DNA from 4 places in the Streptomyces sp. NPDC058457 genome. Region 2 is predicted to be linked to each of the others. Evidence: riboswitches for the same ligand, from Rfam matches in the RefSeq annotation. Region 2 holds a riboswitch; each other region holds the start of a gene.
The links. Region 2 has a riboswitch for cyclic di-AMP ahead of ACFWPS_RS25325 (C40 family peptidase). Riboswitches for the same ligand answer to the same signal wherever they lie in the genome.
Positions count from the first base shown of each region.

Region 1: it holds a riboswitch for cyclic di-AMP, as region 2 does, so the genes downstream of both, ACFWPS_RS16470 (transglycosylase SLT domain-containing protein) here and ACFWPS_RS25325 (C40 family peptidase) in region 2, are expected to answer to the same signal.
Region 3: it holds a riboswitch for cyclic di-AMP, as region 2 does, so the genes downstream of both, ACFWPS_RS10775 (NlpC/P60 family protein) here and ACFWPS_RS25325 (C40 family peptidase) in region 2, are expected to answer to the same signal.
Region 4: it holds a riboswitch for cyclic di-AMP, as region 2 does, so the genes downstream of both, ACFWPS_RS24095 (hypothetical protein) here and ACFWPS_RS25325 (C40 family peptidase) in region 2, are expected to answer to the same signal.

Region 1 is NZ_JBHXLU010000017.1:45,486-50,339, reverse strand. Features, by position in the region: gene ACFWPS_RS16485 (FAD-dependent oxidoreductase) at 1-1,006, shown strand, start outside; gene ACFWPS_RS16480 (hypothetical protein) at 1,093-1,650, opposite strand; gene ACFWPS_RS16475 (HAD family hydrolase) at 1,791-2,597, shown strand; gene ACFWPS_RS16470 (transglycosylase SLT domain-containing protein) at 2,616-3,104, opposite strand; cyclic di-AMP (ydaO/yuaA leader) riboswitch at 3,110-3,307, opposite strand; gene ACFWPS_RS16465 (polyprenyl synthetase family protein) at 4,145-4,854, shown strand, end outside.
Region 2 is NZ_JBHXLU010000033.1:45,584-50,437, forward strand. Features, by position in the region: gene ACFWPS_RS25315 (ATP-dependent Clp protease proteolytic subunit) at 1-289, shown strand, start outside; gene ACFWPS_RS25320 (hypothetical protein) at 297-605, shown strand; cyclic di-AMP (ydaO/yuaA leader) riboswitch at 967-1,151, shown strand; gene ACFWPS_RS25325 (C40 family peptidase) at 1,155-1,628, shown strand; gene ACFWPS_RS25330 (ATP-binding protein) at 1,659-2,117, opposite strand; gene ACFWPS_RS25335 (helix-turn-helix domain-containing protein) at 2,329-3,189, shown strand; gene ACFWPS_RS25340 (DUF397 domain-containing protein) at 3,199-3,426, shown strand; gene ACFWPS_RS25345 (8-amino-7-oxononanoate synthase) at 3,555-4,682, opposite strand.
Region 3 is NZ_JBHXLU010000009.1:157,379-162,232, forward strand. Features, by position in the region: gene pcrA (DNA helicase PcrA) at 1-2,435, opposite strand, end outside; cyclic di-AMP (ydaO/yuaA leader) riboswitch at 2,749-2,923, shown strand; gene ACFWPS_RS10775 (NlpC/P60 family protein) at 2,931-4,076, shown strand; partial or broken gene ACFWPS_RS10780 (hypothetical protein) at 4,408-4,854, shown strand, end outside.
Region 4 is NZ_JBHXLU010000030.1:105,135-109,988, reverse strand. Features, by position in the region: partial or broken gene ACFWPS_RS24095 (hypothetical protein) at 1-1,309, opposite strand, end outside; cyclic di-AMP (ydaO/yuaA leader) riboswitch at 1,320-1,496, opposite strand; gene ACFWPS_RS24090 (DUF1996 domain-containing protein) at 1,914-3,869, shown strand; gene ACFWPS_RS24085 (lipase family protein) at 4,162-4,854, shown strand, end outside.

The DNA of each region.
Region 1 (4,854 bases), on a different contig from region 2:
CGACTACTGCGACGCGGCGGGCATCCGCCGGCTGGTCACCGACGAGGACATCATCCCGGTGGAGACCTTCATCGGCTACGGCGAGTGGTTCCAGCAGAAACTGGTGCCCGCGCTGGAGCGGGTCCGGGTGGTCTCCGTGGACCGGCACAAGGCCGAAGGCCCGGCGCGCTTCGAACTGAAGCTGGACTCGGGGGAGTCGTTCACGGCCCGCGCGGTCGTCGTCGCCACCGGCCTGTCCGGGCTCGCCCGCCTTCCCGCCGAGCTGGCCGGGGCGGGCGCGGACGGACCGGCGGGGCCGGTCTCGCACAGCTCCCAGCAACACGACCTGACCCGCTTCTCCGGTAGGGAGCTGATCGTCGTCGGTGCCGGGCAGTCCGCGCTGGAGACGGCGGCCCTCGCCGCCGAGGCGGGCGCCCAGGTGCGGGTGGTCTCGCGAGGGCGCGGCCGGGTCGCCTTCGGCGCCCCGCCCTGGGACCAGCCGAAGCTCCGCCCCGAGTCGCCGTTCGGCCGGGCCTGGTCCCTGTGGGCGCTCAGCTACTACCCGCACCCCTACCGCTACCTTCCGGCAGGGGTCCGCCACTACCTGGTCCGCCGGGTGCTCGGCCCGCTCGGCGCCTGGTGGCTGCGCGACCGCTTCGAGGGCAAGGTCCAGGTCCGCGAGGTCGCCGCCGTGACCGGCGCCGACACCTCGGGCGGCGCCCCGGTCCTCGCCGTCCGCACCCACGAAGGCGGCACCGAGCGCCTCACCGCCGACCACGTCATAGCCGCCACCGGCTACCGCGTGGACATCGCCGCGATGGACTTCCTCGGCCCCGGGCTGCGCACCCGCGTCGCGGCCAGCCGAGGTGCCCCGGTACTCGGCGCCGGATACGTCTCCTCCGTACCCGGCCTCTACTTCACAGGGCTCCCGGCGGCGGCGTCGTACGGCCCGGTCATGCGGTTCGTGTGCGGTACGGAGTTCGCCTCACCGCGCCTGGCCGGCCACCTGGCGGCGGCCCACGCCTGACACCCCGGGCCGGGCCGCCACCCGGTCCCGAGGGGCTACGCCTCCTCCTCGGCCGCGCGCTGCCAGGCCAGGAACTCCTCGACCGGCTAGGGCGGGTTGGCCGCCTGCGTGGCCTCGATCTCCCAGCCCGAGCAGTACATGCAGTACATGTCGAAGACCACCACCGGCAGCGGCCGCCCGAGGGCCTTCCCGATCCTGCCGCCGGCGTGCGGGTCCCGGGCCGGCCGGACGCGCACGCCGGCGAAGCGCAGCCCCAACAGCTCGCGCGCCGCGTCCAGTTCGGCGGCGTCGTCGTCCCCGTCGAACCAGAGTCCGAGCCGCCGGACCTCCTCGGCGTACAGCGCACCGTCGGCCGGGTCCTCGGGGCAGTTGCCGAGCATCTCGAAACCGTCCAGGAGCCGGCACGCGTAGTTCCAGCGGGCCTCGCCCGGGTCCTCGGGGCGTCTTTCGGCCTCGTACCGGCTCTCCGTGTTGTAGCCGATCGCCACATATGGTCTGCGGTCGTCGTCGTCCACCCGCCGGATACGGGACGACAACGCGTAGATCTCCGGCCGCAGTTCCTCCGGGAAGCGCTCCAACACCCCGGTCGCCGCCTCCAGCGGATACGCCCGGAAGTCCCCCCGCCCGGCCGTCAAGACCAGCACCCCCGTCGGATCAGTGAAACCGGCTCACCGAAAACGTAACGCCCGCCACTGACAACGGCCCCATCACGGAGGCGGCGGGCGCCACTTGAGGCCGAAACGCACAGTGAGTCCCAGCGGCGTGCTGTCCGTATTCTCTGATCATGGTCGCACCCTCCCCGTACTCACTGATCGCCACCGACCTGGACGGCACGCTGCTGCGCGACGACGACACCCTCTCGGAACGGTCGCTCGCAGCGCTCGCGCGGGCCGGCCGGGCCGGTGCCCGGCACCTCGTGGTGACCGGCCGTCCCGCGCCCAGAGTGCGCCCGCTCCTCGACGACCTCGGCTGCACGGGACTCGCGGTCTGCGGCCAGGGCGCGCAGGTGTACGACGCCGGCGCGGACCGGCTGCTGTGGTCGGTCACCCTGGACCGGGAGCTGGCGGAGACCGCGCTCGGCAAGATCGAGGCCGAGGTCGGCCAGGTGTACGCGGCGGTCGACCAGGACGGCGTGGACGGGCTCACGCTCATCGAGCCGGGCTATCTGATGCCCCACCCCACTCTGCCCGCGCTGCGCGTCGCTCGGCGTGACGACCTGTGGTGCGCGCCCATCAGCAAGGTGCTGCTGCGCCACCACACCCTGTCCGACGACGAACTGGCGACGACCGCCCGCTCGGTGGTCGGGTCGCTGGCGACGGTCACCATGTCGGGACCGGGGACCGTCGAACTCCAGCCCTGCGGGGTGACCAAGGCGACCGGGCTCGCGCTCGCGGCCGACCATCTTGGGCTGAGCCCCGGACAGGCCATCGCCTTCGGCGACATGCCCAACGACATCCCGATGTTCGAGTGGGCTGCCTACGGGGTGGCGATGGCCAACGCCCACCCCGAACTCAAGGCGCTGGCCGACGAGATCACCACGTCGAACGAGGACGACGGCATCGCCGTCGTCCTCGAAAGACTCTTCGACTGACGTGGCACGTCGGTCAGGTCAGTACGCGCCGTGGACGTTGTCGATCGAGCCGTACCGCGCGGCGGCGTAGTTGCAGGCGGCGGTGATGTTCGCGACCGGGTCGTAGATGTCGAACGACGTCCCGGCCACGTGGTAGGCGTTGAACGTCGGGTCGATGACCTGGAGCAGGCCCTTGGACGGGATGCCCTTGGCCGCGTTGGAGTCCCAGAGGTTGATGGCCCGCGGGTTGCCGGAGGACTCCCGCATCAGGTTGCGGTAGATGCCGTTGTAGGTGCCCGGGATTTTCTTCTCCCGCATGATCGCGAGCGACTCGCGGATCCAGCCGTCGAGGTTGTTCGGGTATCCGGCGAGGGTGGTCGAGGCCGTCGTGGTGGAGGACCCGGCGGCGGAGGCGGCGGTCGCCCCGATGAGCGGGAGGGCGAGGACGGCGGCGCCGGTGCCGGCGACGACGAGCGTGCGGATGATGCGGTTACGGCGGGGAGTGCGGTGCTGGGCGGCAGCAAGCATGGCGTTGTTCCTCTCCGTCGCCTGCGAGGTGAGCTGTCGGGTTCGGGCCCGGGGAGTGCCCGGCCGCAGCGCCCGAAGACGATGCGACTTCACCCCATAGCCGTTCCGGAACGACGTCTGTCCGTTGACGTCGGCCGCCCGGTCCGGCGACTTACCTGGGTCCCCCGCTCCTGCCGTGCGAATGAACTCGTCGATGGGTTACGACGGGCGGCGGCAGGATTCGGCGTCCGCCCGGCGAGCGGGAACGTATGCGAGGGCACATGTCCGGAACAAGTACCTGATTCATGCAACACGCCGATTGAGCTTGTAGTGAGGCGTATGGGGTACTTGATCCTTTGCAGCTGCCAACCCTCAACTGGCCCGCAGGGAAAGGGAAGGAAGGGTCGCCTTACGTGCCTTGCGCCACCTGGTGCGCGTGACCTACTTCACGAAATCGCAATAGCGGCAAATCGGGCATGAGGGATTCCTGGAATCCGCCTTTTTCCTGGTTCGACGGAAAACTCTTTCGTTTCTATTCGGATGGATTGCCCCAGTCGAGGGTGGTGGAGTGGGTGCTAATGTGCATGATTTAAACGAGTAGTCCGAATTGTCTGATCGGGTGCCTCTTCGGTGACCGGGCGTCGTCCCGTCGGTCAAGGGGGTGACGGTCGAGTGGGCGCCGATCGGGGGAATGCGGATCGAGGGGGCGCGGAGGTCGTCGTGCGCGGTCTCGCGGCGGGGGTACACCCGGGCAGGTGACGTCGGCCGGAGGGGGCGGGGCTGTTTCCGGGCGGCGGTCGGGTGGGAGGCTTGCCGCCGGTGTGTGACACGGCCTATGCCCTGGTTCGGGACAAGTGCCCGCACTTCCTGTTAAGTCAGTGGATGTCAGGTCGTATCGGCTGATCAAAAACATAACGGTCGTGATCCGATAGCGCCCGGGGTGTAACCGTGGGCGCTATCGGTGATCGAAACCCGACCGGATACGCTGACTTGAGTGAGGGCAGCGACCTATCGACAAACCGCGTAATCGCCAGTAGACACCAGCAGACAGGAGACCCCTCGTGACCGTCGTCGGGCCGTTCGGGCTGAGCGTGCGGGACCAGGCTCTGGAAGCCGATGTCCAGGCCGGATTGACGGCTGTCGAGGAAGGCTTGCTAGAAGCCACCAAGAGCGAGGTCCCGTTCATCACGGAGGCCGCGCAGCACCTCGTGCGGGCCGGGGGGAAGCGGTTCCGCCCGCTGCTGGTGATGCTCGCCGCGCAGTTCGGCGACCCGTACGCGCCCGGTGTCGTGCCGTCGGCCGTCGTCGTCGAGCTCACCCACCTGGCCACGCTGTACCACGACGACGTCATGGACGAGGCGTCCGTGCGGCGCGGTGTCGACAGCGCCAACACCCGCTGGGGCAACTCGCTCGCCGTCCTCACCGGCGACTTCCTCTTCGCCCGCGCCTCCCAGATCCTCGCCGACCTCGGTCCCGAGGCGGTCCGGGTCCAGGCCCTCGCGTTCGAACGGCTGGTGACCGGTCAGATCCTGGAGACGGCCGGCCCGTCGGACGGCCGTGACCCGGTCGACCACTACCTCGACGTGCTCAGCGGCAAGACCGGCTCGCTGGTCGCTGTCTCCTGCCGCTTCGGCGCGATGCTGTCCGGCGCCGACGAGACGGTCGTCGACGTCCTCACCCAGTACGGCGAACGGCTCGGTGTCGCCTTCCAGCTCGCCGACGACGTCCTGGACATCGCCTCCGACTCCCACGAGTCCGGGAAGACTCCGGG
Region 2 (4,854 bases):
CAAGCGGTCCATGCTGCCCGGCGCGCGCATCGTGCTCCAGCAGCCGTCACTGCCGGAACCGGTGCGGGGCCAGCCGAGCGATCTGGCCATCCAGGCCGAGGAGTTGGACCGGGTCCGGACACTGCTCGAAGGGATGCTCGTGCGGCACACCGGGCGCACGGCGGAACAGGTGCACCGGGATCTGGAGCGGGATCTGGTCCTGGACGCGCAGGAAGCGCTGGCCTACGGGCTGGTGGACCGGGTCGTACCCAGTCGCCGGTCCTCGCTCGGCCTGCCGGACGCGGGGTGAGCCGCCGATGCTGCCGCCGGAACTTCCGCCGCTGCCCGCGCTGACCCGCGCCGAGGGCGAGCTGATCGACCGTTACCTGGACGTGGTGGATCTGCTGGGCCGGATCAATCCGGCGCAGAACGAGGACACCTACCGCGGGCTGCGCGCCGCGCAGGCGCTGGTGCGCGCGGCGTCCGAGCTGCGTGACGCGCTGACCCTGATGCATCGTCGGGGCGAGACGGAGCTTCACGGGGACACGCTGGCACGGGCGTTGCGGGTGCTCGACGGTGAGCGCCGGACCGCTCGCGTCGCACTCCCGCCCGACTGCGTACGGTGACACCCGGCGGACTCCGGCCCCGCGCGTCGACGGCGCGACCGGGCCGGAGTCGAAACGACCCAACGGAGTTACCGCCGTTCGGCGGAGCATGGCGTGGTTTTACCTGCCCGCAGAGGCCGCTCAGCCCGCCCGTGCGGGGGTGCCCGCGAACGGCTTCCGCGCAGGTCCGGGGCTACGCAGGGCAGTTGACGGAGAATCGAACAAAGGATTGTCCACCCGAACGGGTGGGTGGTGAGTAACCCCACAAATCCCCGATTCCGTTGGGATTTTCGGACACGAGTGAGTGAAGATCCCTGTCTGACGACAAGCCCCCGCCACAGCGGCGGGGCGGTCCGGGCGGACGCCGAGTCCTGCCGCCGCCCGGATTGACCCGTCGACAGAAGTGCATCGGCAGGAGTGGAGGACCCAAGCACGACGGGTCGCCGGAACGGTCACACCACGACCGGGCCGAGCGGCCCTTGGGGTGAAGCCGTGGCAACACGGCCGGGCAACTTCGCCAGCCCGAATCCGACAGGTCATCCTTCACAGGCGGCTGACGAAGGGTTGCGCATGACTGCGCTCAATCGTGTTCCGTCGCTGATGGCCCGGGCCGGTACGGCCTCGGCACTGACCATCGCCGCCGTGGGCGGCTCGATCGTGATCCCGGGTGTCGCCTCCGACGCCTCGGCCGCCACGATGGCGACGAAGGCACTTCAGGTCGCCGCCTCGAAGAAGGGCGCGCCCTACAGGTGGGGAGCCACCGGGCCGAACAGGTTCGACTGCTCCGGGCTCACGCTGTACTCGTTCAAGAAGGCCGGCAAGAGCCTGCCCCGTACGGCGGCCCAGCAGTACAACAAGACCCGTCACATCTCGGCCGGCAACCGCAAGGCCGGGGACCTGGTCTTCTTCCACTCGGGTTCCAGCGTCTACCACGTCGGCATCTACGCCGGGAAGGGAAAGATCTGGCACGCCCCGAAGACCGGGGACGTGGTGAGGCTCCAGAAGATCTGGACGCGGAGCGTCTGGTACGGCCGGGTCAGCTGATCCGCGGCGGCGGCCGGCGGGAACTCGGGGCTACGGTTCCTGCTGGCCGGCCGCGGTGACGGTGCCGGCCGGGACGGTCCAGGGAAGTTCGATGGACACTGTCTTGCCGCCCTCCCGGGTGGGGCGCACCCGGAGCTTGCCGCCGCACTCGGCGGTCAGCCAGCGGATGATGACCATGCCGCGCCCGTTGTCCTGCTGGACCGCGGCGGGAAGTCTCTTGGGAAAGCGCGGATGACTGTCCGTGACGCCGATGCGCAGTTGTTCGTCACGGTCGAGCACGAGGTCCACCGTGAAGGTGGGTGACTGCCCGAAGGTGTGCTGCACGGCGTTGGTGGCGAGTTCGGAGACGATGAGACGGATGGTGTCCGCGGTCTCCGTCTCCGGCGGCAGTCCCCATTCGGCGAGGATGTCCAGCACGTAGGAGCGGGCGGTGGAGACCGAGGCGGGATCGCTCGGCAGAGTGACGGATGCTTCCAGGTGGTCTGCCATGGCGACGTCGTCCCTTTCCTCGGGACCGGAGTCCGACACGGTGCGGATGGTTCGAGTACGGTCCCGGACTGGTGCTTCTTCGCCAGACTGCCATTACCGGGCCGGTCAGGGGAGCGATCCACCAAGATATGCATATATCTGTCGCTCGAAGCGGTGAACTCTGCTACCTCAGACCGTATTTGGGCGGCTCGGAAGGAGTAAGGAGTAGCCCATGCAGAACGGTCCCGCGGTACGCCGCCGGAAACTGGGCGCCGAACTGCGCACACTGCGCACCGGCGCCGGCCTCACGAGCGGTGAGGCCGCCCGTCTGGTGGGCTGGCATCAGTCGAAAGTGAGCCGGATCGAGACCGGCGCCAGCGGTGTGAAACCGGCCGATGTGCGGTTACTCCTGGACGCCTACGGCGTGGTCGAGGGGCAACTGCGCGAGTTGCTCCTGGTGTTGGCGGGGTCGGAGGATACAGCAGGACGGCACCACTGGTGGCACGCCTATCGTGGGGTACTGCCGCCCGCCTACCGGGATTTCATCAGCCTGGAGTCGCAGGCCAGCGCCATGCGCACGCTGGAGACCTCGGTCGTTCCCGGGCTGCTGCAGACCTCGGAGTACGCGCGTGCGGTGACCCGGGCCGCCGTGGACGGGCGTGACGACGAGGCCCTGGACGCCCTGGTGGAGGTGCGTCTGGCCAGGCAGGACGTACTGCGCAACGATCCGCCGCTGGAGCTCAGCGCGGTCCTGGACGAGGCGGTGCTGCGCCGGGAGGTGGGCGGCCCCGGCGTGATGGCGCGGCAGCTGCAGCGGCTGATGGAGGCGGCCCGCTTGCCCCAAGTACGGCTCCAGGTGCTGCCGTTCGCGGCCGGGGCACATATCGGCATCACCGGGCCTTTCGTAATCTTCTCATTTCCGAGCACTTCTGATCTGGACGTGGTTGTTATCGACCAGTTGACGAGTAGCCTCTACCTGGAGCGGAAAGAAGACCTCCAGGCCTACACGGAGGCCTTCGACACACTCCGGATCCACGCCCTTTCGCCCGAGGACTCGTTGGATTACATCGCCGTGATAGCTGACGGCGCGTAAGGAGGCACCATGACTGCACTGCCTCGGAACGTACCTTCAAGTGCTGATCTGCACGGATTGCGGTGGCTGCGCAGCAGCTACAGCACCGGAGCGAACAACTGTGTGGAGACGGCACGGCCGCGCTCCGGCCCGTCGGCCGGACTGCTCGCCGTGCGCGACTCCAAGGCTCCGGCAGGACCCGCGCTGCTCTTCTCCCCCGAGAGCTGGGCGGGTTTCATGACCGCGCTCGCCGACTGATCAGCCCAAGAAGAGTCTGATCAGATTCGAACGAAAGCGATCAGAACGAAACTGATCAGACGCCGACCCGTGTTCCATGCCCGACTCCGTATCCGCTTGCGAGCCAGGCCCGGCCGTGTCACGCCGACTCATGGTCGTGTCTCGCCGATCACACGTACAGCGCGTTCGATCTCGGCCCCGGAGAGGTCCGCACGGGCGGTCAGCCTGAGCCGTGAGATGCCGTCCGGCACCGACGGCGGACGGAAACAGCCCACGGCCAGGCCTGCCGTCCGGCAGTCGGCCGCCCACTGCACGGCCTGCTCCGGGGACGGGGCCCGCACGGAGACCACCGCGGCGTCCGGACGCACCGCTTCCAGACCCGCGGCGGTCAGCCGCGCGTGCATTTCCGCGGCCACCTCGCGGGCCCGGTCCGCGCGCCCGGGCTCACGGCGCAGCAGCCGCAGGGCCGCCAGCGCCGCTCCCGCCGCGGCCGGGGCCAGGCCGGTGTCGAAGATGAAGGTACGGGCCGCGTTGACCAGATGGTCGATCACCCGGGCCGGGCCCAGCACCACGCCGCCCTGGCTGCCCAGCGACTTCGACAGGGTCGCCGTGACCACCACGTCGTCGGCACCGGAGAGCCCGGCCGCGTACGGCGCGCCCCGCCCGCCGTCCCCGAGGACCCCGAGCCCGTGGGCGTCGTCGACCAGCAGTCCGGCGCCGCGCTCCCGGCACGCCTCGGCCAGCGCGGCCAGCGGTGCCGCGTCCCCGTCGACCGAGAACACCGTGTCGGAGACGGCCACCGCGGGCCCCTCGTGCGTCCCGAGCGCCTTGCGCACGGCGTCCGGGTCGGCGTGCCCGACGACCTGGGTGGTGCCCCGGGCCAGTCGGCAGCCGTCGATCAGGGAGGCGTGGTTGAGCGCATCGGAGACGATCAGGGAGCCGTGCGGACCGAGCGTGGTGACGGCGGCGAGGTTGGCCGCGTAGCCGGAGGAGAAGACCAGGGCGGCCTCGAACCCGCAGAATCCGGCCAGCTCCCGCTCCAGTTCGGTGTGCAGCTCGGTGGTGCCGGTCACCAGCCGGGAGCCGGTGGAGCCGCCGCCCCAGGTCCGGGCCGCCCCGGCGGCGCCCTCGGCGACCTCCGGATGGTGGGCGAGGCCCAGGTAGTCGTTGCTCGCCAGGTCCAGCAGCGGCGAGTCGGCGGGGCGGGGGCGCAGGGTCCGTACCAGTCCGGCGCGGCGGCGCTGCTCCGCCTGGTCGTCGATCCAGCCGAACGCCATGGCCCCTCCGATGATTTTGTAGGCAGTGGACAGACCCTAGCGGGGCCATCGGCCCCCCACTGTGTGGCAATACCCACACGTGGTTTCATCAAGCAAGGAAAACATCCAGGTCAGAGGCTATATCACGCCCTGGACTGAAGATCGTCTCTCACATCACGGACCGGCCGCGCTC
Region 3 (4,854 bases), on a different contig from region 2:
TCGCCGAAGTCGATCGTCGCCTCCGCGTTCCCACCCGTGCCCTTCACCGCGACGACCGTGCCGAGGCCGAACTGGTCGTGGGTGACGCGGTCGCCGACGGCCACCGAGACCACCGGCTTCTCCGAGGTCCGCCGGGTGGCGAAGCCGGACGCGCCCGAGGCCGAGGAGCGCGAGCGGGTGGAGGAGAGCGAGGCGGCCACGCCCGCCGCGGGCCCGGCGGAGACCGGCGCCATCGCCCCGGTCCGCTTCCATTCCAGATAGGCGCCCGGGATCTCCTCCAGGAAGCGCGAGGGCGGGTTGTACGACGGCTGGCCCCAGGCGCTGCGCATCGACGAACGGGTGAGGTACAGCCGCTCCCGCGCACGTGTGATGCCGACGTACGCGAGCCGCCGCTCCTCCTCCAGTTCCTTGGTCTGGCCGAGGGCGCGCATGTGCGGGAAGACGCCGTCCTCCATGCCGGTCAGGAACACCACCGGGAATTCGAGGCCCTTGGCGGTGTGCAGGGTCATCAGGGTGATGACGCCGTCGCCGTTCTCGTCCTCGTCGGGGATCTGGTCGGAGTCGGCTACCAGGGCCACCCGCTCCAGGAAGGCGGCGAGCCCGGCCGGCTGCTCGCCCTCGCCGGTCTCCTGCTCGAACTCCAGCGCCACGGAGGCGAGTTCCTGGAGGTTCTCGATGCGGGTCTCGTCCTGCGGATCCGTCGAGTTCTGCAACTCGGCCAGGTATCCGGTGCGTTCGTAGATCGCCTCCAGGACCGTGGCGGGTCCGGCGCCGGACTCCACGACCGTACGGAGGTCCTCCATCAGCGTGTTGAACCGCTTGACCGCGTTCGTCGACCGGGCGGCCATGCCGTACGCCTCGTCGACGCGCCTGAGCGCCTGCGGGAAGCTGATCTTCTCGCGCTGGGCGAGGGCGTCGATCATCGCCTCCGCGCGGTCGCCGATACCGCGCTTGGGGACGTTGAGGATGCGCCGGAGCGGGACGGAGTCCTCCGGGTTGGCCAGCACCCGCAGGTAGGCCAGGACGTCCCGGACCTCCTTGCGCTCGTAGAAGCGGACGCCGCCGACGACCTTGTACGGCAGGCCGACACGGATGAAGATCTCCTCGAAGACCCGGGACTGCGCGTTGGTGCGGTAGAAGACGGCGACATCGCCCGCCTTCGCCTCGCCCGCGTCCGTCAGACGGTCTATCTCCTCGGCGACGAACTGCGCCTCGTCGTGCTCGGTGTCGGCGACGTAGCCGGTGATCTGCGCGCCCGCACCCGCGTTGGTCCACAGGTTCTTCGGGCGGCGGGACTCGTTGCGCTCGATGACCGCGTTGGCCGCGCTCAGAATCGTCTGTGTGGAGCGGTAGTTCTGTTCGAGGAGGATCGTCGTCGCGTTCGGGTAGTCCTCCTCGAACTGGAGGATGTTGCGGATCGTCGCGCCCCGGAAGGCGTAGATCGACTGGTCGGCGTCGCCGACGACGCAGAGCTCGGCGGGCGGCAGGTCGTGCTCGCCGGGCGGGGTGTCCGCACCGTGCGCGCCGGTGCCGACCAGCTCGCGCACCAGGGCGTACTGGGCGTGGTTGGTGTCCTGGTACTCGTCGACCAGGACGTGCCGGAAGCGGCGGCGGTAGTGCTCGGCGACGTCCGGGAAGGCGCGCAGCAGGTTGACCGTCGTCATGATCAGGTCGTCGAAGTCGAGGGCGTTCGCCTCGCGCAGCCGCGACTGGTACATGGCGTAGGCCTGGGCGAGGGTCTTCTCGAAGCCATCGGTCGCCTGAACGGCGAAGTCCTCCTCGTCGATCAGCTCGTTCTTGAGGTTGCTGATCTTGGCGCTGAAGGACTTGGGCGGGTAGCGCTTGGGGTCCAGGTCCAGGTCCCGGCAGACCAGGGCCATCAGGCGCTTGGAGTCGGCCGCGTCGTAGATCGAGAAGGAGGAGGTGAAGCCGAGCTTCTTGCTCTCCCTGCGGAGGATCCGCACGCACGCGCTGTGGAACGTCATCACCCACATCGCGTTGGCGCGCGGGCCGACGAGGTGCTCGACCCGCTCCTTCATCTCGCCCGCGGCCTTGTTGGTGAAGGTGATCGCGAGGATCTGGCCCGGGTGCACCTGGCGGGCGCCGAGCAGGTGGGCGATGCGGTGGGTGAGTACCCGGGTCTTGCCGGAACCGGCGCCGGCCACGATGAGCAGCGGGGAGCCGGCGTGCACGACGGCCGCCCGCTGGTTCTCGTTCAGCCCGTCCAGGAGGGCGGCCGGGTCCGGGGCCGGGCGGGCGGCGCCGTCGCGGTAGTAGGCGTCCCGGTCCGGGGGCACGTCGAACTTCCCGCCGAACAGATCGTCCGGAATCGACTCCGGAGCGTGCTCGTCCTCGGGCGGCGGCGGAGGTTCCTCGTCATGGCCGCGGGGGGCCTGGAGGCTCGCCAGGAAGCTGTCGTCAAAGAGGCTGCTCATCGCTCTCCGAGTCTAGGGCGCCCCACCGACAACCGGCCGCCACCCCGAAAACTCGCCCGGGTGACCGAACGGATCCGCTACGTCACGGCAGGCCGGCGCACGCCGCTGACCCGCGAGCGCCCACCGCGAACCACTGGCACCCTTCCAGGCAAGTCACCCATAACATCCCAAATGACCCTGCCTGAACGAGTCCCGACAACAAGGTCACGAAAATGTATCGGGCATATCGCACATCAACCTTCACAGAGGCCACACGAGTTGGTTAGCGTGCCGGGCAGGCCGTACGACCTCCACCGGCGAACATCGCCGGGCCGCACGGCCTCCGCCGAGTCCGGGGCGCCGCCGCGCATCCGGAGCCGGGGACCCACACCGATCCCGGGGTGAATCGGTCCCGACTCCCCTCAGGGGAGCGGACCGTAGGGCAACCCTTCCGAACCACCCGCCCGAACCCGACAGCTAACTCGGTAGGCGGAACACTGGAAGGAGTCGCCTCAGTTGGCGTCGCACCGCAAGTCCCGGCCGTCAGGAACGCGCGCGGCTGGCATACGCACTCCCGCGCTGGCCACCGCCGCCCTCACCTCCGTGGCCCTGTTCTCCCAGACGGCCGAGGCCGCACCCCCCGCGGACGGCAAGCCGAGCCTGGAGGAGGTGGAGAAGAAGGTCGACGCCCTCTACCGGCAGGCCGAGTCGGCGACCGAGAAGTACAACGCGGCCAAGGAGCGCACCGGCACGCAGCGCAAGCAGGTCGACACCCTGCTCGACGACGTCGCCGAGCGCACGGACCGGCTGAACAAGGCGCGTGAGGAGCTGGGTTCGTTCGCCGCGGCCCAGTACCGGACCGGGGCCGACGCCCCCGACACGGCGACCTTCCTGCTCGCGGACACTCCGCAGGACTACTTCGACCAGACGCAGCTGATGAGCCGGCTGACCTCGCGCCAGAAGGGCGCGGTCGACGACTACGTCACACAGCAGTCCGCGACCATGAAGAAGCGCCAGGAGGCCGCCCGGAGCCTCGAAACGCTCACCGAGACGCAGGACGAACTCAAAACCGCCAAGACCACCGTCCAGACGAAGCTGGCCTCCGCGCGAGAGCTGCTGTCGCAGCTGACGGCCGCGGAGAAGGCCCGGCTGGCGGCGATCGAGAAGCAACAGGAGGAAGCGGCGGCCCGCAAGGCGGCGGAGCTGGCGAAGCAGCAGGCCGCGGCCGCCGACCAGGAGGCCTCGTCGTCCTCGTCGCCCTCGACGTCCAGCGGCTCCTCCTCCGGCTCCTCCTCCGCCTACGCCACGAAGGCCGCCAAGGCGATCGCCTTCGCCCGCGCGCAGATCGGCAAGCCGTACGTGTGGGGTGCCACCGGCCCCGGCTCCTACGACTGCTCCGGGCTCTCCCAGGCCGCCTGGAAGGCCGCGGGCGTCTCCCTGCCGCGCACCACCTACGACCAGGTGAACGCCGGCACCACCGTCTCCCTCGCCGACGCCCGCCCCGGCGACCTGGTCTTCTTCTACGACGACGTCAGCCACGTCGGCATCTACATCGGCAACGGCATGATGATCCACGCCCCCAAGCCCGGCGCGTACGTCCGGGAGGAGTCGATCTACTACGGCGGTGAGTCGATCATCCACAGCGTGGTACGCCCGGCCTGATCCGTCGGGGGCGCCCACCACCCATCAGGCGCCCCCAGGCACTCCCCCCGCACCTGCTCTCACCTCAACGATCCGGGCGCCATCGCGCGCATCCGTCTCGCGCGCGCCCCGGCCGCTTCTGCACACCCGCTCTCACCCCACCGCCGCAAACACCACCCCGCGCATCCCCGTCCCCCCTCAAGCGCCCCTCAGTCGCTCCCCACGCCCTCTCACACCCGACCGACCCCGAGCGACGCGCGCTCGCGCCCCTGTCCCGCGACCGCGGGGTATTCGGGCCGCACACGCGCGTGGCCCGTTCGTGCCGCGGTCGGCCCTCCCTAGCATCAGCGGCATGTCCGGTATTTCCCCCCTCCGCGCCTGGTGGGCGCAGCGTCCGCCGGCGGCCGGGGCCGCCGTGATGGCCACCGGCATCATGTCGGTGGGGTTGCACCTTGCGGAGGCGGAGACCGTGTCCCGGGTGGCGCTGGTGGCGGCCTGTGTGATGTGGGCGGCGCTGGCCGCGGACTTCGTCGTACGGCTGGCGCTCGATCGCCGGCGGTGGGCGGCGGAGGCGCGGACGCCGGGCGCGCTCACCGCCGTGGCGGCGACGACGGTGCTGGGGACCCGGTTCTCGGCGCTCGGGTGGCAGACCCTCGCCGAGGCTCTGCTGGCGCTGTCGGCAGTGCTGTGGCCGCCGCTGCTGGTCCTCGTCGTGCGGCACTGGAAGCCGCGGATGCCCGGCGCGGTGTTCCTGGCCTGTGTGGCCACGCAGGGCCTGGCCGTACTGGGAGCGACGCTG
Region 4 (4,854 bases), on a different contig from region 2:
CGGGCGCCGTGGCGTAGGAGGCGGCCGGCTGCATGGGGGCCATGGGCGCGGGGGTGGCGGGGGCCGCCGTGGAGTACGCGCCGGCGGCGTAGGCGGTGTCGGCGGCGGCCTGGGGCATCTCGGCGTAACCGGCGGTCGCGTTCGGCGACATGACCCGGAAGCCGCCCATGTCCATCGGAGCCGGGGCGGGAGCAGCGGCGGCGGGCGCCGCGGTCGGGAAGGCGCCGGAGTCGGTGGGGGCGGCGGTCGGGAACACGCTGGTGCTCATGGGGTCCGCGGTCGGGAAGGCTCCCGCGTCGGACGAGTTCGGCATCGGGAACGAGCCCGTGGCGCCCGGCGTCATGATGCGGAAGGAACCGCTGTCCCCCACAGCCGGAGCCGCGGCCTGGGCGGTGCTCATGTCCATGGGAGGCACACCCGGGAACGCCCCGGCGCCCGAGCCGCCCGGGGTCATGATGCGGAAGCCGCTGGTGTCCGCCGGAGTCGGAGCCGCGGCCTGGGCAGGGGCGGGGGCGGGGCCCGCGTCCATCGGAGGCGTACCAGGGAAGCCGCCGGTGCCCGAGCCGCCCGGGGTCATGACGCGGAAGCCGGTCGGGTCCGCCGGGGGTGTGGCACGGCTGGCGCCGGTACCGCCCGGGGTCATGATGCGGAACGTACCGGTGTCGGTCGCGGACACGATCGGGATGCCGCCCGTCTCGGTCACCGCGGGGATCGCGCGGGTGGCGGCGAGGGCGTCGGCCCGGAAGGAGCCGCTGTCGGTCCGCTGGCTCGGTATGCCGACGGCGGGAGCCGCCGCCCACTGCTGCGCCGCGGCCTGGGCCTCGGGTGTGGGCCACGGGGTCTGTGCGGTCGGCACGGGCTGGGCTGCCGGGGCCGGTTCGAGCGCGGCCACCGCGCGCTGCTCCAGCCTCGGGCGCTGCGGCTCGCGGACGACCTCGATGTCGGTCTGCGCGGACGGACCCGCGGTCAGCTCCAGCCGGGCCGGGCCGGAGCCCTCCAACTGGCCGAGCAGGTCGGCGGCCATGGCGCTGACGGGCCGCCGCGGACCGGGCCGGGCGGGTTGCCGGTCGGAGGGGAGTGCGGCCGGGACGCTCGGCCCCAGCTTCGAACGGGCGCCCTCGAACCACTCCCGGGCGATGTTGTCGAGGCCCGGGTCGTCGCGACGGGACCGCTTGAACAGCGGGACACCGCGGGAGCGCGAACCCCCGCTCATCGCGCGCGTGGCGTTGTAGTTCCCGGTGGCGTTCTCGGCCTGGTCGTAGAGGCTGTCGATCCGCTGTCGAACCTCGTCACGGCTCTCGGGCGCCATTGAGGGGTCGTGCTCCTTCCGTACTCCGCCTACCGAGTTAGCTGTCGGGTTCGGGCGGTGAAGTCCGGAAGGCATGCCCTACGGCCGCCGTCCTCACGGACGTTCGGCCGATTCACCCCAGTGGTTCGGTTGGGTCCCCGGTTCCGGATACGCCCCTGGGAGGCGCCGGATTCGGCGGAGGCCGCGCGGCCCGACGGGATTCGCCGGGGGGAGCCGAGCGGCTTGCCCGTCAACTTAGCCAACTTGTGTCACTCGTGTGAAGGTTGAAGTGCGTAATGTCCGATACGTATTTGTGATGTTCGTCTTAGCGTTCGGAACTCGACCGCACGGGACGGCATTTCGCGCGCATCCATTGCTTTCTCTGGGTCACCGGGGCGTTGCCGTCGGTCGCGTCGCCCTGTTCCGGAACTGTTCCGGAACACGCGCTTTCTGTGAGGTCGCCGTGAATTCGTGGGTCTGTTGAACACAGTGGCGCCGCGGCCCGTATAAGGCCGGGGATTTCCATGTCCGGCCGACCACGAGACGCAGGGGAACGACCTTGAGACGCAACAGGCGCAGACGCCCGACCGGCGCACAACGCGCGACCTTCGCAGCGGTCGCCCTGATGCTCGGCGGCGGAGGACTGGTCGCGGTGAACGTCTATGCCTCGGCCACCGAGGGCGGCGGGGACCAGCAGGCCCAGGTCGCCACCGGCCAGGTGCTGTCCGCGCCCACCATCTACTGCCCCGACGTCGGCGGCCGGCTGACGGCGGTACCCGACGGGGCGCGGGCCGACGTCGACAACGAACTCGCCCAGCTGGACCAGCAGATCGTGGCGGCCTACCAGCAACTCACGGAGTCCGCCGCGGCGATCGAGCAGAACCCCGGCCTCGCCGACCAGACGATCATGAACCCGCTGAAGGAGAAGCGGTCCGAGTCGCTCCAGCGCATCGCCGACGCCATCGGCCGTGAGGGCGACCGCCCGCAGGGCCTGGACGACCTCGCCGCCTGCACCCTGCGCTCCTCCAACCAGGGCGACGGGCAGTCCGCGGCCCCCCAGGGCAGTGCCACGCCGAGCCAGAGCGGGCAGGGCAGTGCCGCGCCGAGTCAGGGCACCGGCGCCGGCGGCCAGGGCGGCAACGGCCCGGTCGCCGCCGACTACGCGGACATCACCTCGGTGCAGCCCAATGCCAACACCCCGGCCGAACAGTCCGGCGGCTCCACCGGCACCTTCTCCTCCAGCTGCGGCGTCAACGCGAACGGCCTGTTCAACTCCGACAACGTGATCGTCGCGCCCGGTGTCTCCAACGGCGCCCACCACTTCCACGACTACATCGGCAACCAGTCCAACAACGCCTTCGCCAGCGACCAGGACCTGGCGAACGCCGCCACCAGCTGCGCGGACCAGGGCGACAAATCCACGTACTACTGGCCCGTGCTGCGGCTGCAGAACGGCAAGGAGGAGCGGGACGCCGACAAGCCGGGCGGCGGCACCGAGGGCAACGCCGGACAGATCGTCACGGCCAAGGAGGTCACGCTGACCTTCGAGGGCAACCCGACCTCCAAGGTCACCGAGATGCCGCGGCTGCTGCGCATCATCACCGGTGACGCCAAGGCGTTCGTCAACGGCCCGGCCAACGCCAACGCCTCCTGGAGCTGTACCGGTTACGAGGACCGGCAGCTCAAGGACAAGTACCCGCTCTGCCCCTCGGGCAGTGACGTCGTGCGCACGTTCAGGTTCCAGAGCTGCTGGGACGGCCGGAACATCGACAGCGCCAACCACCGCACCCATGTGGCCTTCGAAGCCCCCGACGGCAGCTGCCCGGCCGGATTCCAGGCCATCCCGCAGCTGGTGCAGCGCATCGTCTACGCCGTGGACGCGCCGAGCCTCCAGGACGGCGGCCGCACGGTCCCGCTGTTCGCGGTGGACTCGTTCCCCGAGCAGCTGCACAAGCCGGTCACCGACCACGGCGACTTCATCAACGTCTTCGACGAGAGCCTGATGCGGAAGATGGTCGACTGCATCAACTCCGGCCGCAAGTGCGGTGCGGGGGCCGACGAGCAGCCGCCGGCCGAGAGTGCGGAGCCGTCCGAGCGGAGCGACACCGCGAGCCCGGTCGCCCCGCCGGCCGAGACGCAGAGCGCGGAGCCGTCCGAGCCGGTGACCGAGCAGCCGTCGTCCGAGCCCCCGGCCGACACCCCGGTCACCGAGACCGCCCCCGCCTCGGACAGCGCCTCCACCCCCGCCGCCGGCGGCACCGAGCTGCCGAGGGTCTACGCGACCGCGTCGCCGAAGAAGACGTCGACCACGAAGTCGTCGGGCGGCGGCGTCATCAGCAAGCCGACGCAGCGGCCCGACACCGAGGCGCCGACCACTGCTGCCGCCGCCACGCCGACCGACACCGCGGTCGCCGCCCCGGCCGGTCAGGAGACCCCGGCCACCGGCTCCCAGACCGAGCCCCAGGCGGTCCAGGGCGGTCTCGCCGAGACCGGCGCCCACCTGTGGCCCGCGGTCTTCGGCGGGCTGCTGCTGGCCTCCGGGGGCGCGCTGCTGTGGCGCACCCGGCGCAACTCGGTCTGACCCTTCTCGAACGCCGCGCGCGGCGCGTCCCGGGCGGGCTCGAACGCGCGGAGCATCTCATCGTGCTCCGCGCTGTCGGGCCCGCCCGGGTGCATGTCGACGGGGCTCTCGGGCGAATGTGCGTCCACGGGACCGCTGTTGACTGCGCGTCACATTACTGAACCGTAACCTGACGGCTGCTACCGCCGGTAAGGCATTTCTCGTTACCGTCGGGTAAACCGCACCCGCCCCGTCGGCCGCTCCGGGGACGTCCTCCGCACCTCCCACGTCCAGCACGTCCAGGAGGTTCCCCATGCCTGCCCGCGTTCGCCTGCTGGCCACCGCCCTCGCCGCTGCCGCCTGCCTCTGCCTCCAGACCCTGCAGGCCACGGCCTCCCAGGCGGAGGTCTCCAGGGGTGTCACCATCCCCGCCTTCTACGACCCGCCGGCCCCCCTGCCCACGGCCGACGGCGCCCTCGTCCGCAGCGAACCCCTCCCGCTGGCCCTGAGCCTGCCGAGCCTGCCCGGCCCGCTGCCGGGCAGCGCGACCCGGCTGATGTACAAGTCCACCGACTCGGCGGGCGACCCCGTCGCCGTCACCGGCGCCTACATCGAGCCCACCGCACCCTGGCTCGGCCCCGGCGCCCGCCCGCTGGTCGCGCTGGCCCCCGGCACCATGGGACAGGGCGACCAGTGCGCCGCCTCCATGGGCCTGCAGTACCCACTGGTCCTCAACGGCCAGACGGTGTCCGTCGGTTACGAGGACCTGTCGATCTACCGGCTGCTGGCCGAGGGCGTCGCGGTCGTCGTCACCGACTACGTCGGGCTCGGCGCCACGGACCGGCTCCACACCTACGTCAACCGGCTCGACGGCGCCCACGCCGTCCTGGACGCCGTACGCGCCGCCCGGAACCTCCCCGGCGCCTCGGTCACCGCCGCCTCGCGGGTGGGCCTGTTCGGCTACAGCCAGGGCGGCGGCGCGGCCGCCGCGGCCGCCGAGCTCCAG